2 regions of the Streptomyces sp. NPDC030143 genome follow, and region 2 is predicted to be linked to the other one. Evidence: riboswitches for the same ligand, from Rfam matches in the RefSeq annotation. Region 2 holds a riboswitch; the other holds the start of a gene.

Region 1 (7,399 bases), on a different contig from region 2:
CGGCATGGTGCTGGACAGGGTGCTGCACCGCGCCGCCGAGGACGCCGGGGTCACCGTCTCGCGCCGGGAGGTGCAGGAGATGCGGGCCGGCCTGGAGCAGCAGGCGGGCGGCGCGAAGGGCCTGGAGACGGTCTGGCTCCAGCAGTACGGCATCCCGCCGCAGCGCCTCGACGAGAACCTCCACCTCCAGCTGGAGGCCCAGAAACTCGCCGCGGCGCTCGGCACGGACACCAGCCAGCCGGCCTTCTGGGCGGCCCTGTCCAAGGCGTCCACGGCCCTCGGCGTCGACCTCAACCCGCGCTACGGCGCCTGGGACGTGAAGAAGGTCAGCCGCGTCGACGCGCAGACCCCGTGGGTCCGCGACGTCACGACGACGGGCTCCCGGCAACCGGCGTGACCCCGCCGTCCGGCGCCCACCCGGGGTAACCCCGCCGCCCGGCGCCCACCGGGCGTGATCCCGCCCTCCGGCGCCCACCCGGCGTGACCCTGTCCGCCGGGTGGTGTCGGACGTGACGCACACCGGGGGCTCCGCCCGTCGTTGAGCCGCCCACCGGCTCCCCGTCCGCCGGCTCCTCGCCCTTCGAGCCCCCGAGCCCTGCGCCTCCACGCCACCCCCGCCCGCCGGACGGCTGATCGCGCTGTCCGTGGTGTGGGTTACGTTCGAGGTGTGAACGATGTGACCGTACCCACCGCGTCCGCCACAGGCCGAGTCGTCCTGCTCACGACCAGCCACCGCGTGGCGCCCGGCCTGCTGTCCTGGCCCGCCTGGCAGGCGCTGCGCACCGCCGACCGCGTCCTGTGCGCGGACGGCGCGCACCCCCAGTTGCCGTACCTGCGGGAGGCGGGGATACCGGTCGAGGAGTCCTCCCCGACGGCGGAGGACCTGATCGCCGGCTGCGTCGGGGGCCGCACGGTGGTGGTCGTGGCGACCGGTGAGGGCGAACCCGCGCTCACGGACGGCCTGGCCCGTCTCGCCGGCTCCGGCCGGGTCTCCCTGCCGGAGCTCGAGCTGCTGCCCGCCTCCTACGACCTCCCCGGCGCCCGTCTCCTCGACCTCGTCCAGGTCATGGACCGCATCCGCGCCGAGTGCCCGTGGTCCTCCCGCCAGACCCACAAGGGCCTGGCGAAGTACGCGGTGGAGGAGTCGTACGAACTGGTCGAGGCGATCGAGGACGGCGACCGCGACGAGCTGAGGGAGGAGCTGGGCGACGTCCTGCTCCAGGTCGTCTTCCACGCGCGGATCGCCGAGGAGGACGAGGAGTCGCCGTTCTCCGTCGACGACGTGGCGGCGACGATCGTCGCCAAGCTCGTCCACCGCCACCCCCATGTCTTCGGCGAGGCCACGGCCACCACGCCCGAGGAGGTGAAGGAGCACTGGCTGCGCACCAAGGCGGCCGAGAAGCGGCGCGAGTCCGTCACGGACGGCGTCCCCCTGCACCAGCCGGGACTGGCCCTCGCCGCGAAGCTCGCCTCACGGGTGCGCACCGCAGGTCTCGACGTACCGCTGCCGGCCGCCGAGGGCATCGGCTACGAGCTGCTGGCCCTCGCGGCCCGCGCGGAGGCGGAGGGTGTCGACCCGGAGGCTGCGCTGCGGGCGGCGGCCCGCGCCTACCGGGACGCGATCCGGGGTGTGGAGGGGCTCGCGGAGTAGTGCGGATACGGTCAGGGGGTGACGGACCAGCCCACCCCCGACGGCACCGCCCCCGAACTCTTCACCTGGGAGTTCGCCACCGACCCCTACCCCGCCTACGCGTGGCTGCGCGAGCACGCCCCCGTGCACCGCACGCGACTGCCCAGCGGTGTGGAGGCCTGGCTGGTCACCCGGTACGCCGACGCCAAGCAGGCCCTCGCCGACCAGCGGCTCAGCAAGAATCCCGCGCACCACTCCGAGCCCGCGCACGCCAAGGGCAAGACGGGCATTCCCGGTGAGCGCAAGGCGGAGCTGATGACGCACCTGCTGAACATCGACCCGCCGGACCACACCAGGCTCCGACGGCTCGTCAGCAAGGCCTTCACGCCGCGCCGGGTCGCCGAGTTCACCCCCCGCGTCCAGGAACTGACGGACCAGCTGATCGACCGGTTCGCCGAACGGGGCAGTGCCGACCTCATCCACGACTTCGCCTTCCCGCTCCCCATCTACGCCATCTGCGACCTCCTCGGCGTCCCCCGCGAGGACCAGGACGACTTCCGCGACTGGGCGGGAATGATGATCCGGCACGGCGGCGGGCCGCGCGGAGGTGTCGCGCGCTCGGTGAAGAAGATGCGCGGCTACCTGTCGGAACTCATCCACCGCAAGCGCGAGTCCCTGCCCGCCGAACCCGCCCCCGGCGAGGACCTCATCTCGGGCCTCATCCGCGCCTCCGACCACGGCGAGCACCTCACCGAGAACGAGGCCGCCGCCATGGCCTTCATCCTGCTGTTCGCCGGCTTCGAGACGACCGTCAACCTCATCGGCAACGGCACCTACGCCCTGCTCACCCACCCCGATGAACGTCGCCGCCTCCAGGACGCGCTGAGCGCCGGCGACCGCGCCCTCCTGGAGTCCGGGGTCGAGGAACTCCTGCGCTACGACGGACCGGTGGAGCTGGCCACCTGGCGGTTCGCCACCCGCCCGCTGACCCTCGGCGGTCAGGACATCGCCCCCGGTGACCCCGTCCTGGTCGTGCTGGCCGCCGCCGACCGCGACCCGGAGCGCTTCGCCGACCCGGACGTCCTCGACCTCTCCCGCCGTGACAACCAGCACCTCGGCTACGGCCACGGCATCCACTACTGCCTGGGCGCACCGCTGGCCCGGCTGGAGGGTCGGACCGCCCTCGCGACCCTGCTCACCCGGCTGCCCGACCTGCGACTCGCCGCCGATCCGGCCGACTTGAGGTGGCGTGGGGGGCTCATCATGCGTGGGCTGCGCACGCTGCCGGTGGAGTTCAGCCCCGTATGTGCCCGTTCGGCGAAGCAAGGGTGACCGAACCTCAACTCTGTGATCTTCACGTGATCTGCGCGGCATTAACTTGTGACAAGTGATCGTCTGCCTATACGTTCACTCGTCAACGCGGCGGGGAAGCATCAGCCGTCGCGCGGGCACTGCTGTCTCGAGAAAGGCCCCCGCATGCTCTCCGGGAACGGTCGTCACCGTCGCCCCCGTCAGGCCCCGGCCCTCCTCGTCGCGGTCGGCGTGACCGGCTCGGCCATCGCCATCCCGCTGCTCGGCGCCTCCGGCGCGAGCGCCGCCGACGGCACGGTGTGGGACAAGGTGGCGGAGTGCGAGACCGGCGGCTCCTGGAGCGCCAACGACGGCAACGGCGAGTTCGGCGGCCTGGCCCTGAGCCAGGAGGACTGGGAGGCCTACGGCGGCCTCGACTACGCCTCGCGCCCCGATCTGGCGAGCCGCAACCAGCAGATCGCGGTCGCCCAGAAGGTCCTGGCGGACCAGGGGATCGGCGCGTGGGGCACCTGCGGGCTGACGTCCGGGCTCAGCAAGGAGTCCGGCTCGGGGAGCGTCGACACCGGTGTGCCGGACGCCACGTCCGACTCGCCTGTCTCGTCCGGCTTGTCCGACCTGTCCAGAGGCTCGTCCGGCTCGTCGAACCCCTCAGGAGTCTCCGACTCCGCGAAGGGGTCGGGCGCGTCCGCCGACCCGTCCGCCGAATCCTCCACGGATGCCGGCAACTCAACGGATACGCCGTCGTCGTCCCCTTCGTCCCCTTCCTCCCCCTCCGGAGTGGACGACTCCGCCGCACCGGGCACCTCCGAGGGCTCCGGGGCGAGCGGTTCACAGGGGACCGGCAGCTCGCCGACAGCGACCCCCGGAACGGACGAGTCAGACAACTCGGGGCAGAGTGCCGGTTCTTGGAGCCTCGTCGACACGGGTTCCCTCGGCGCCGGCCGCCACCGCGGCGCCACCGCGGACGAGGGTGCGGCCGACGGCGCCGCCACCGCCCCCTCCGGCCGGCACGCCGCCAACACCCTGGACGGCGCGGCGAGCGCCTACACCGTCCAGCCCGGCGACTCGCTCGTGTCCATCGCCGACTCCCTTGAGCTCGACGGCGGATGGCGTGCGCTCTACTCCGCGAACCAGGACGTCATCGGCGCCGACCCGGGCGACATCGTCCCCGGTCAGACCCTGGACACGGGCGTCGAATAGGGCGGAAACCCCGCGAAAAACAGCGGGAGTTCACGTCATGGTTCGCGCTGAATGTCCGGTTTGGCGAAAGTGTGGGATGAGTCTCAGAAGCCCTGATCGTCTTTGAAATTCCGCCGATCGCGTGTCTACGGTCGTGACCGCTCGGCAATCCGAGCCCCGGCTGCCGCAACGCCGAATCCTGCCAGCGGCCGCCCGGGAACAGTCGTCGCGTCAAGCGCCGTAGGCAGGAGCGGGGGACCCAAGGTAAGCGCCGGCCCCGGCAGTTGATGCCGGATCCGGCTAGGGGTGAAGCCACGCCTCCCAGGAGGAGTGGCCGGGCAACTCAACCGGCCCGAACCCGACAGCTCACCTCGCAGGCGTCGGTGAGGGGATCCACCATGCTGTTTTCCGGCAAGGGCAAGCACCGTCGTCCGTCCAAGGCCACTCGCGCCATCGCCATCGCCGGTGTCACCGGTGCCGCCGTCGCCGCCCCGCTGATGGCGGCCGGCAACGCCTCCGCCGCCACCGCCTCCGAGTGGGACGCGGTCGCCCAGTGCGAGTCCGGCGGCAACTGGTCCATCAACACCGGCAACGGCTACTACGGCGGTCTTCAGTTCTCGGCCTCCACCTGGGCCGCGTACGGCGGCACGCAGTACGCCTCCACCGCCGACAAGGCCACCAAGTCGCAGCAGATCGAGATCGCCGAGAAGGTCCTCGCGGGCCAGGGCAAGGGTGCCTGGCCGGTCTGCGGCGTGGGCCTGTCCGGCGCCGCGTACAACGGCGGCGGCACCTCCTCGTCGTCCTCGTCCTCCTCGTCGTCCTCCGGCGACTCCTCGGACAGCGGCTCCCGCTCCACCGAGCAGCAGAGCGCCTCCCGCTCCGCCGAGCGCCCGGCCACGAAGTCCCAGAAGACCGTCACCACGCCGACCGGCAAGAAGGTCAAGAAGGGCGACGGCGAGTACAAGGTCGTCAAGGGCGACACCCTCAGCTCCATCGCCGGCAAGCAGAAGGTCGAGGGCGGCTGGGAGAAGCTGTTCCAGCTGAACAAGGACATCGTCGAGGACGCCGACCTCATCTACCCGGGTCAGCAGCTTCACCTGAAGTGACACCCGGCTCCCAGGACGGCCACAGCCCCCTCACAGCCGAGGTCCGCACACTGAGGACCTCGTGAGGGTCCCCCCGTCCCCACGGGCTCCCCGCCCCGGTGCGTTCTCCCCCGTACGCACCGGGGCGGGGTTTTCTCTTCCCCGGCCTCTCCCGGCGGCGACCCCGCCCGCCCCCCGGATTTCGCCCAATCGTCGCCCTCCCTCTTTGTTCCGGACGGGAACAATGTGTACCGTCAGGCTGTCCACGGGACGGTCGGTCGGCTGCCGACGGCCCGGGGGCGGTTAGGCTCTAGTCGCAAGGCTCCGCAAGGGTCCGTCACGACCCCTCGGGCCCCGCACTACCAGCGTCACATCCCAAGAAGGAGATGCTCGTGCCGTCCATCGACGTCGTCGTAGCCCGGGAAATCCTGGACTCCCGAGGCAACCCCACGGTCGAGGTCGAGGTCGGCCTCGACGACGGCAGCACGGGTCGTGCCGCCGTCCCGTCCGGCGCCTCCACCGGCGCCTTCGAGGCCGTCGAGCTCCGCGACGGCGACCCGAACCGCTACCTCGGCAAGGGTGTCGAGAAGGCCGTCCTCGCCGTCATCGAGCAGATCGGCCCGGAGCTGGTCGGCTACGACGCCACCGAGCAGCGCCTGATCGACCAGGCCATGTTCGACCTGGACGCCACCGACAACAAGGGCTCCCTCGGCGCCAACGCCATCCTCGGCGTCTCCCTCGCCGTCGCCCACGCCGCCTCCGAGGCCAGCGACCTCCCGCTCTTCCGCTACCTGGGCGGCCCGAACGCGCACCTGCTCCCGGTGCCGATGATGAACATCCTGAACGGCGGCTCGCACGCCGACACCAACGTGGACATCCAGGAGTTCATGATCGCCCCGATCGGCGCGGAGTCCTTCTCCGAGGCCCTGCGTTGGGGCGCCGAGGTCTACCACACCCTCAAGAAGGTGCTGAAGCGCAAGGGCCTGAACACCGGCCTCGGCGACGAGGGCGGCTTCGCCCCGAACCTGGACTCCAACCGCGCCGCCCTCGACCTCATCCTCGAGGCCGTCAAGGAAGCCGGCTACACCCCCGGCGAGCAGATCGCCCTGGCGCTCGACGTCGCCGCCTCCGAGTTCTACAAGGACGGCGTGTACGTCTTCGAGGGCAAGGAGCGCACCGCCGCCGAGATGACCGACTACTACGCCGAGCTCGTCGACGCGTACCCGCTGGTCTCCATCGAGGACCCGCTGTTCGAGGACGACTGGGACGGCTGGAAGACCATCACCGAGCGCCTCGGCGACAAGGTCCAGCTCGTCGGTGACGACCTGTTCGTCACCAACCCCGAGCGCCTCGCCCGCGGTATCGAGGAGGGCGCCGCCAACGCGCTGCTCGTCAAGGTCAACCAGATCGGCTCGCTCACCGAGACCCTGGACGCCGTCGAGCTGGCCCAGCGCAACGGCTTCAAGTGCATGATGTCCCACCGTTCCGGCGAGACCGAGGACGTCACCATCGCCGACCTCGCCGTCGCGGTGAACTGCGGTCAGATCAAGACCGGTGCCCCGGCCCGCTCGGACCGCGTCGCCAAGTACAACCAGCTGCTGCGCATTGAGGAGATCCTCGACGACGCCGCGGTCTACGCCGGCCGCAGCGCCTTCCCGCGCTTCAAGGGCTGACACCTGGTGAGGTGACCCTCCGGGTCACGGCTTGGCCAGTCGTACGTACGTCCCCGTACTCGGTCCCGTACCGTGTCCGGGGACGTACGCACGTGTGAGACGGAAGGCGGGAAACATGCCCGTGAGGGACCGGGACCGTTTCTCCACCGCGACCAGGATCAGGCTGCTCGGCGAGCAGACGGCGGCCCGCGTCTACCGTTCCCAGACCAAGCGCCAGGCCCGCCGCTCCCGCCTCACCGGCCGTGCCGCCCTCCTCGCGCTCGTCCTGTGCTCGATGATCGTGGCCCTGGCCTACCCGATGCGCCAGTACGTCTCCCAGCGCGCCGAGATCGCCGATCTGCAGCGCGAGCGGGAGCAGGCCCGCGAGCGGGTGGAGCAACTGCGCGACCTCAAGGCGCGCTGGCAGGACGACGCGTACGCCGAGCAGCAGATCCGGCAGCGGCTGCACTACGTGATGCCGGGGGAGACGGGATTCATCGTCGTCGACCCGGACGCGGCCAAGCAGGCCCGCACCGACCTGG
Region 2 (7,399 bases):
CGTCCACCACGAACTCCCCTCCCACGAGGACGAGTCGACGGCCACCGGCGAGCTTCCGGCGGTGCCCCTCCTCGACGACCAGGAGGAGGCCACTCCGGCTCCCGTCCCGCGTACCGCGGGCCGCGCCGCGAACCGCTCCCGGCGCCGTGCGCCCGCGCGACGCTCGGCCCTGCTGACCGTGGCCGTGCCCTCCGCGTGCGTCATGGGCGTGGCCGGCATCGCCGCAGCCTCCGTCGGCACGCTGACCGGCGGCGACGAGAAGGACACCACCGCGACGGCGTCGGAGGCGCAGGCGGTGAAACCATCCGCCGCCAACAACAAGCTGGACACCCAGCTCAAGACGCTCACCGCCGAGGCCGACGCCTTCGCCGACCGGGCCAGCCGTACGCAGGAACGTATCGACCTCAAGGCGCAGCAGGAGGCCGAGAAGAAGAAGGCGGCGGCGGAGGCGGCCCGCAAGGAGCGGCTGCGTCCGAAGTACGCGCTGCCGGTCGGCCAGCACGGGCTCAGTGCCTACTACGGCCAGTCCGGCATCAACTGGATGTCCATGCACACCGGCATCGACTTCCCCGTCGCCTACGGCACCACGGTGATGGCCGCGACCGACGGCACCGTCCGCACGCAGTGGAACAGCGCCTACGGCAACATGATGATCGTGACGGCGAAGGACGGCACGGAGACCTGGTACTGCCACCTCTCCAGCTACCGCGTCAGCTCCGGTTCGACGGTGAAGGCCGGCGAACCGATCGCGTACTCGGGAAACTCCGGCAACTCCACCGGTCCGCACCTGCACTTCGAGGTCCGGCCGGGCGGCGGCTCGTCGATCGACCCGCTGTCGTGGCTGCGCAGCCACGGGCTGGACCCGACCTGAGCGGCCGTCCGACGAACGCCCTGTGAGCCCCCGCCGCCGAAGCGGGGGCTCCTTTCACGTCAGAGCTTCTCCACCGGCGCGTACCGCAGCAGCAGCCGCTTGGGCTTGGTGTCGCCGAAGTCGATCGTCGCCTCGGCGTTGGCGCCCGTGCCCTTCACCGCGACGACCGTGCCGAGCCCGAACTGGTCGTGCGTGACGCGGTCGCCGACCGCCAGGGCGACCACCGGCTTCTCCGCCGTACGCCGCGTGGCGAACCCGGAGGCGCCGGCCGCCGAGGAACGCGAACGCGACGACGACAGCGAGGCCGCCACCGCCGACACCGGCCCGGAGGACACGGGTCCGCTCGCCCCCGTCCGCTTCCAGTCCACGTGCGTGGCCGGGATCTCCTCCAGGAACCGCGAGGGCGGGTTGTACGACGGCTGCCCCCAGGCGCTGCGCATCGCGGACCGCGTCAGATACAGCCGCTCCCGGGCGCGCGTGATGCCGACGTAGGCCAGGCGGCGTTCCTCCTCCAGTTCCTTGGTCTGGCCGAGGGCCCGCATGTGCGGGAAGACGCCGTCCTCCATGCCGGTGAGGAACACGACGGGGAACTCGAGGCCCTTGGCGGTGTGCAGGGTCATCAGGGTGATGACCCCGGAGCCGTCCTCGTCCTCGTCGGGGATCTGGTCGGAGTCGGCGACCAGGGCGACCTGCTCCAGGAACTCGGCCAGCCCCACCGACTCGCCCTCGCCGCGCTCCTGCTCGAACTCCAGGGCCACGGCGGCCAGTTCCTGGAGGTTCTCGATCCGGGTCTCGTCCTGCGGGTCGGTGGAAGCCTGCAACTCGGCGAGATACCCGGTGCGTTCGAGAACGGCTTCCAGGACGGTCGCGGGTCCGGCCCCGGACTCGACGATCGTACGGAGCTCCTCCATGAGTGTGTTGAACCGCTTCACGGCGTTCGTCGACCGTGCGGCCATGCCGTAGGCCTCGTCGACGCGCTTCAGCGCCTGCGGGAAGCTGATCTTCTCGCGCTGGGACAGGGCGTCGATCATCGCCTCGGCGCGCTCGCCGATGCCGCGCTTGGGGACGTTGAGGATCCGGCGCAGGGGCACCGAGTCCTCGGGGTTGGCGAGGACCCGCAGGTAGGCCAGGACGTCCCTGACCTCCTTGCGCTCGTAGAAGCGGACGCCGCCGACGACCTTGTAGGGCAGGCCGACGCGGATGAAGACCTCTTCGAACACACGGGACTGGGCGTTGGTGCGGTAGAAGACGGCGACGTCGCCGGCCCTCGCGTCGCCCGCGTCGGTCAGGCGGTCTATCTCGTCGGCGACGAACTGCGCCTCGTCGTGCTCGGTGTCGGCGACGTATCCGGTGATGCGCGCGCCGGAGCCCGCGTTGGTCCACAGGTTCTTCGGACGGCGGGACTCGTTGCGCTCGATGACCGCGTTGGCGGCGGACAGGATCGTCTGGGTGGAGCGGTAGTTCTGCTCCAGCAGGATCGTCGTCGCGTCCGGGTAGTCCTCCTCGAACTGGAGGATGTTGCGGATGGTCGCGCCGCGGAAGGCGTAGATCGACTGGTCGGCGTCACCGACGACGCACAGCTCGGCCGGCGGGACGTCGTCCTCGCTGGGCGGTACGTCGACGGGGTGCTCACCGGTGCCGACGAGTTCACGCACGAGCGCGTACTGGGCGTGGTTGGTGTCCTGGTACTCGTCGACCAGGACGTGCCGGAAGCGGCGGCGGTAGTGCTCGGCGACGTCGGGGAACGCGCGCAGCAGGTTGACCGTCGTCATGATCAGGTCGTCGAAGTCGAGGGCGTTGGCCTCGCGCAGCCGCGACTGGTAGAGGGCGTAGGCCTGGGCGAGGGTCTTCTCGAAGCCGTCGGTGGCCTGGGCGGCGAAGTCCTCCTCGTCGATCAGCTCGTTCTTCAGGTTGCTGATCTTGGCGCTGAAGGACTTGGGCGGGTAGCGCTTGGGGTCGAGGTCCAGGTCGCGGCAGACCAGGGCCATCAGACGCTTGGAGTCGGCGGCGTCGTAGATCGAGAACGACGACGTGAAGCCGAGCCTCTTCGACTCGCGTCGCAGGATGCGCACGCACGCGCTGTGGAAGGTCATCACCCACATCGCGTTCGCGCGCGGCCCCACGAGCTGCTCGACGCGCTCCCTCATCTCGCCCGCGGCCTTGTTGGTGAAGGTGATCGCGAGGATCTGCCCCGGGTGCACCTGGCGCTCGGCGAGGAGGTGGGCGATGCGGTGGGTGAGCACCCGCGTCTTGCCGGAGCCGGCACCCGCGACGATGAGCAGCGGGGTGTCGGAGTGGACGACGGCGGCGCGCTGGTTGTCGTTGAGCCCTTCCAGGAGGGCCGCCGCGTCGACCGCCGGGCGCGGGGCGCCGTCGCGGTAGTGGGTGTCCCGGTCCGGGGGCACGTCGAACTTCCCGCCGAACAGATCGTCCGGAACCGGCTCCGGAGCGTGATCGTCCTCGGGCGGCGGCGGGGGTTCGTCCTCGTGCCCGCGAGGGGCCTGGAGGTCCGCCAGGAAGCTGTCGTCAAAGAGGCTGCTCATCGCTCTCCGAGTCTAGGGGGCGCCACTGACAACCCGCCGCCGTCCCGGAAAACATCCCCCTCCGTCCAGGGCGTCACGGTCCGCTACACCGAAAACACCTTGGGCGACACGGTTACCGCAGGTCACGAAAATGTATCGGGCATATCACCCATCAACCTTCACAGGTGCCACACGAGTTGGCTACCGTGCCGGGCAGGCCGTACGACCCCCACCGGCGAGCCTCGCCGGGCCGCGCGGCCACCGCCGAGTCCGGTGCCCCTCGCGGAGCCGGAGCCGGGGACCCACCGAGACCTTGGGGTGAATCGGCCCACTCCCCCGACGGAGCAGGCCGTAGGGCAACCCTTCCCGCCCGAACCCGACAGCTAACCCGGTAGGCGGAGCACGGAAGGAGTCGCCTCCCTTGGCGTCGCAGCACCGCAAGCCGCGCCCCGCCGGGGGGCGCGTAGCAGGCATACGCACCCCCGCTCTCGCCACCGCCGCTCTCACCTCGGTGGCCCTGCTCTCCCAGACGGCCGACGCCGCGCCCGCCGCCGACGGCAAGCCGAGCCTGGAGGAGGTCGAGAAGAAGGTCGGCGACCTCTACCGCCAGGCCGAGTCGGCGACCGAGAAGTACAACGCCGCCAAGGAGAAGACGACCAAGCAGCGCAAGCAGGTCGACACCCTCCTCCAGGACGTCGCGCAGCGCACCGAGAAGCTCAACGACGCACGGGAGCGGCTCGGTTCCTTCGCCGCCGCCCAGTACCGCACCGGCGCCACCGCACCGGACACGGCCACCTTCCTGCTCGCGGACTCCCCGCAGGACTACTTCGACCAGACCCAGCTGATGGGGCGGCTGACCGAACGCCAGAAGGGCGCGGTCGACGACTACGTCACCGAGCAGTCGGAGACGATGAAGAAGCGTCAGGAGGCATCCCGGAGCCTCGAGACGCTCACCGAGTCGCAGAGCGAGCTGAAGACCGCCAAGGCGACCGTCCAGAAGAAGCTCAGCTCCGCGCGCGAGCTGCTGTCGCAGCTGACCGCCGAGGAGAAGGCTCGGCTGGCGGCGATCGAGAAGCAGCGGCAGGAGGAGGCGGCCCGCAAGGCGGCGGAGCTGGCCCGGCAGCAGGCGGCGGCACAGGCGGCCGCGCAACAGGGGAGCGCCGGGTCCTCGGGCACGGACACGTCGTCGCCTTCGGTTCCGTCGTCGTCCTCGCCGTCCGCCCCGGCCACGGACGCCTCCTACGCCACCAAGGCCGAGAAGGCGCTCGCCTTCGCCCGCGCGCAGATCGGCAAGCCGTACGTCTGGGGTGCCACCGGCCCCGAGTCCTACGACTGCTCCGGCCTCACCCAGGCCGCCTGGAAGGCCGCCGGCGTCACCCTCCCGCGCACCACCTACGACCAGGTGAACGCCGGCACGACGGTCTCCCTGGCCAACGCCCAGCCCGGTGACCTGGTCTTCTTCTACGACGACGTCACCCACGTCGGCATCTACATCGGCAACGGGATGATGATCCACGCCCCGAAGCCCGGCACGTACGTCCGCGAGGAGTCGATCTACTACGACGGCGAGTCGGCGATCCACAGCGTGGTGCGCCCGGCCTGAGGAAACCTCCGGCCGGTGCCGCCGGTTCTGTCCGCCGGTTGTCCGCCGGTTGGGTTGGCCGGTTGCTCGCAGGTGTCTGCCGGTTGTCCCCGGGTCGGATCCGCCGGTTGGGTTGGCCGGTTGTTCGCAAGTGTTCTGCCGGTTGTCCCCGGGTCGGATCCGCCGGTTGGCCGCCGGTCGGTCCGGGAGCCAGGTCCGCCCGCCGTGCCCGAAGGCCGTCCCTCTGCTGCGACCGAAGGCCGTCCGCCCGTCGTGTCCGCAGGCCGTCCGCCTGTCCTGTCCGACAGGCCGTCCCTCCGCCCCTCCGCCGTCCGCGCCCGTGTGCCGGTTCCCCTGGCCGGGGTGAGGCCGGTGGCCGCCGACCGGCAGACCCGTCCGCGGGGACGGAAGTCATGGGCGGACGGAGCGGAGGGGCGGAGGAGGCAGAGGTCGGCGGAGGCAGCGGGGGCGGAGCAGACGGGGCGAGGCGGCGGTGTGCGCATCCCGCCGAACCCTGCCCCCTGTCCTGCGCCCGCGCGTTGTTCCCCATGGGCATGACGGCGGCGGCGACGCTGTCCGTCGCCGCCGCCGTCGATGTCCCGTGGCTGAAGGGCCCCGGGCAGGCGCTGCTGTGGATCTCGGTCGCGGCACGGCTGGCCGTCGCCGCGGGGGCGGCGCGCTCCGCGCGCGCGGCGATCAGGTCCAGAGCACCGCGATGAAGACGTTCGCCGCGGTCAGCAGCCCGACCAGGCCGAACAGGGGTTTCTCCACCGCCTCGTCGTCCCGCTTCACATAGACGAGGCCGAGGATCACGACCAGCAGGGCCAGCTTCACCCCGATCTTGATGTTGTTGACCTCCTGGTCGTCGGCCTGGTTGAGGCCGACCAGGATGACGCCGGTGACCAGCATCGTCGCCGCGCCGTGCAGCATCGCGGGGACGAAGCGGGCCGTGCCCTGGCCCATCGCCTTCATCTGCGTGAGGAAGCCGCCCAACAGGGCGGCGATGCCGATGATGTGCAGGCCGACGAAAAGATGGATGAGTACGCCCATGAGTCCGGATGCTATTCAGCCGCCCCGAATCGCCCCGACACCGGCCCGGCCTCTGCGACGCACGTGCAGTTGTGCGTGCCGTAGCACTGTCGCGCTTCATCGCGCTCCGGATCGGCCGCATCGGTCAGGGCGCCACGCGAAGTCGTCGACCTCGGACGCTCCCGCTGACCACTTACGGTCACCGGACAATCCGCCCCTGTCACTTCCGCACATCCCGTTACCGATGTGTCACGGACGGGCTTAGCGTCCTCCCCCAGGTGACCGGCTCCCCACCGCCGCCCGGACCAGGGGCGGCAGTCGGACACCACCGCCGAGGTCCGGCGGCGGGCCCACTCCCTGTGCGGGACCGCCGCCGGCCCCGTCAGCCGCTCCCCGCGGCCGTACGTCCGTCCGCTCCCCACGGCGGGCACGGGTCCCGCCCTGCCCCGGACGGCCGAACCGACGAGGCGGTCGTACGAAAGGACGTGCAGTCCCACGTGGCAGCGCACCGCAAGCCCCGACAGCGCTCGCTCGGAAGTCACCCGGCCCGGACGGCGCTGACCATCGCCCTCGCCGGCGCGGCGGGCGCGACGGCGTTCGACGGGATCGGACACGCCGAGCCGAAACCCACACCGGCGCAGGTGAAGGCCAAGGTGGACAAGCTGTACCAGGAGGCCGAGGCCGCCACCGAGAAGTACAACGGCGCGAAGGAGAAGGCGACGGCGGCCGAGCAACGGCTGAAGGCCCTCCAGGACGAGGCCGCTCGCAAGGAGGCCCGGCTCACCACGGCACGCGAGGAGCTGGGGTCCATGGCCGCCGCACAGTACCGCAGCGGAGGCCTCGACTCCGCGATGCAGCTCGCGCTCTCCGACGACCCCGACCAGTACCTCGACAACGCCGCCTTCGCCGAACGCGCGGGCCACCGTCAGTCGGGCACCGTCGCCCGCGTGCGCAAGCAACTGCGGGAGGTCGAGCAACTGCGCGGCGCCGCCCGCATCGAGGTGACCTCGCTCAGAGCCCGACAGGCGGAGCTGAAGCGGCACAAGACGACGATCACCGGCAAGCTCGACGCGGCCCGCCGTCTGCTGTCCCGGCTGACGGCCGGGGAACGGGCCCGGCTCACCGCGGACACGGGCACCGGGACGGCCACCCGCGCCTCCCGCGCCGCGACCGGCCCCCGCAGCCACCTCACCGCACCCGGCAGCACCTCCGCACAGGCGCCCAGCTCGCGCGCCGCGGCGGCCGTCTCCTACGCCTACTCCAAGCTCGGCAGCCCCTATGTGTGGGGGGCGACCGGACCGAACGCCTTCGACTGCTCGGGCCTGGTCCTGGCGGCGTACCGCTCCGCCGGCATCTCGCTGCCGCGCACGACCTACTCCCAGATCGACGCCGGCC

Evidence for each region. Region 2 has a riboswitch for cyclic di-AMP ahead of ACZ4YY_RS19450 (C40 family peptidase). Riboswitches for the same ligand answer to the same signal wherever they lie in the genome.
Region 1: linked by a shared signal. The riboswitch ahead of ACZ4YY_RS23760 (transglycosylase family protein) and the one ahead of ACZ4YY_RS19450 (C40 family peptidase) in region 2 are both predicted to bind cyclic di-AMP.

What each region holds. Positions count from the first base shown of each region.
Region 1 is NZ_JBVIAY010000014.1:131,743-139,141, forward strand. Features, by position in the region: gene ACZ4YY_RS23740 (SurA N-terminal domain-containing protein) at 1-397, shown strand, start outside; gene ACZ4YY_RS23745 (nucleoside triphosphate pyrophosphohydrolase) at 668-1,651, shown strand; gene ACZ4YY_RS23750 (cytochrome P450 family protein) at 1,670-2,962, shown strand; gene ACZ4YY_RS23755 (transglycosylase family protein) at 3,107-4,141, shown strand; cyclic di-AMP (ydaO/yuaA leader) riboswitch at 4,347-4,515, shown strand; gene ACZ4YY_RS23760 (transglycosylase family protein) at 4,519-5,226, shown strand; gene eno (phosphopyruvate hydratase) at 5,598-6,878, shown strand; gene ACZ4YY_RS23770 (FtsB family cell division protein) at 6,994-7,399, shown strand, end outside.
Region 2 is NZ_JBVIAY010000010.1:155,433-162,831, reverse strand. Features, by position in the region: gene ACZ4YY_RS19460 (M23 family metallopeptidase) at 1-871, shown strand, start outside; gene pcrA (DNA helicase PcrA) at 931-3,414, opposite strand; cyclic di-AMP (ydaO/yuaA leader) riboswitch at 3,646-3,806, shown strand; gene ACZ4YY_RS19450 (C40 family peptidase) at 3,815-4,996, shown strand; gene ACZ4YY_RS19445 (hypothetical protein) at 5,524-5,694, shown strand; gene ACZ4YY_RS19440 (hypothetical protein) at 5,672-6,025, opposite strand; gene ACZ4YY_RS19435 (C40 family peptidase) at 6,502-7,399, shown strand, end outside.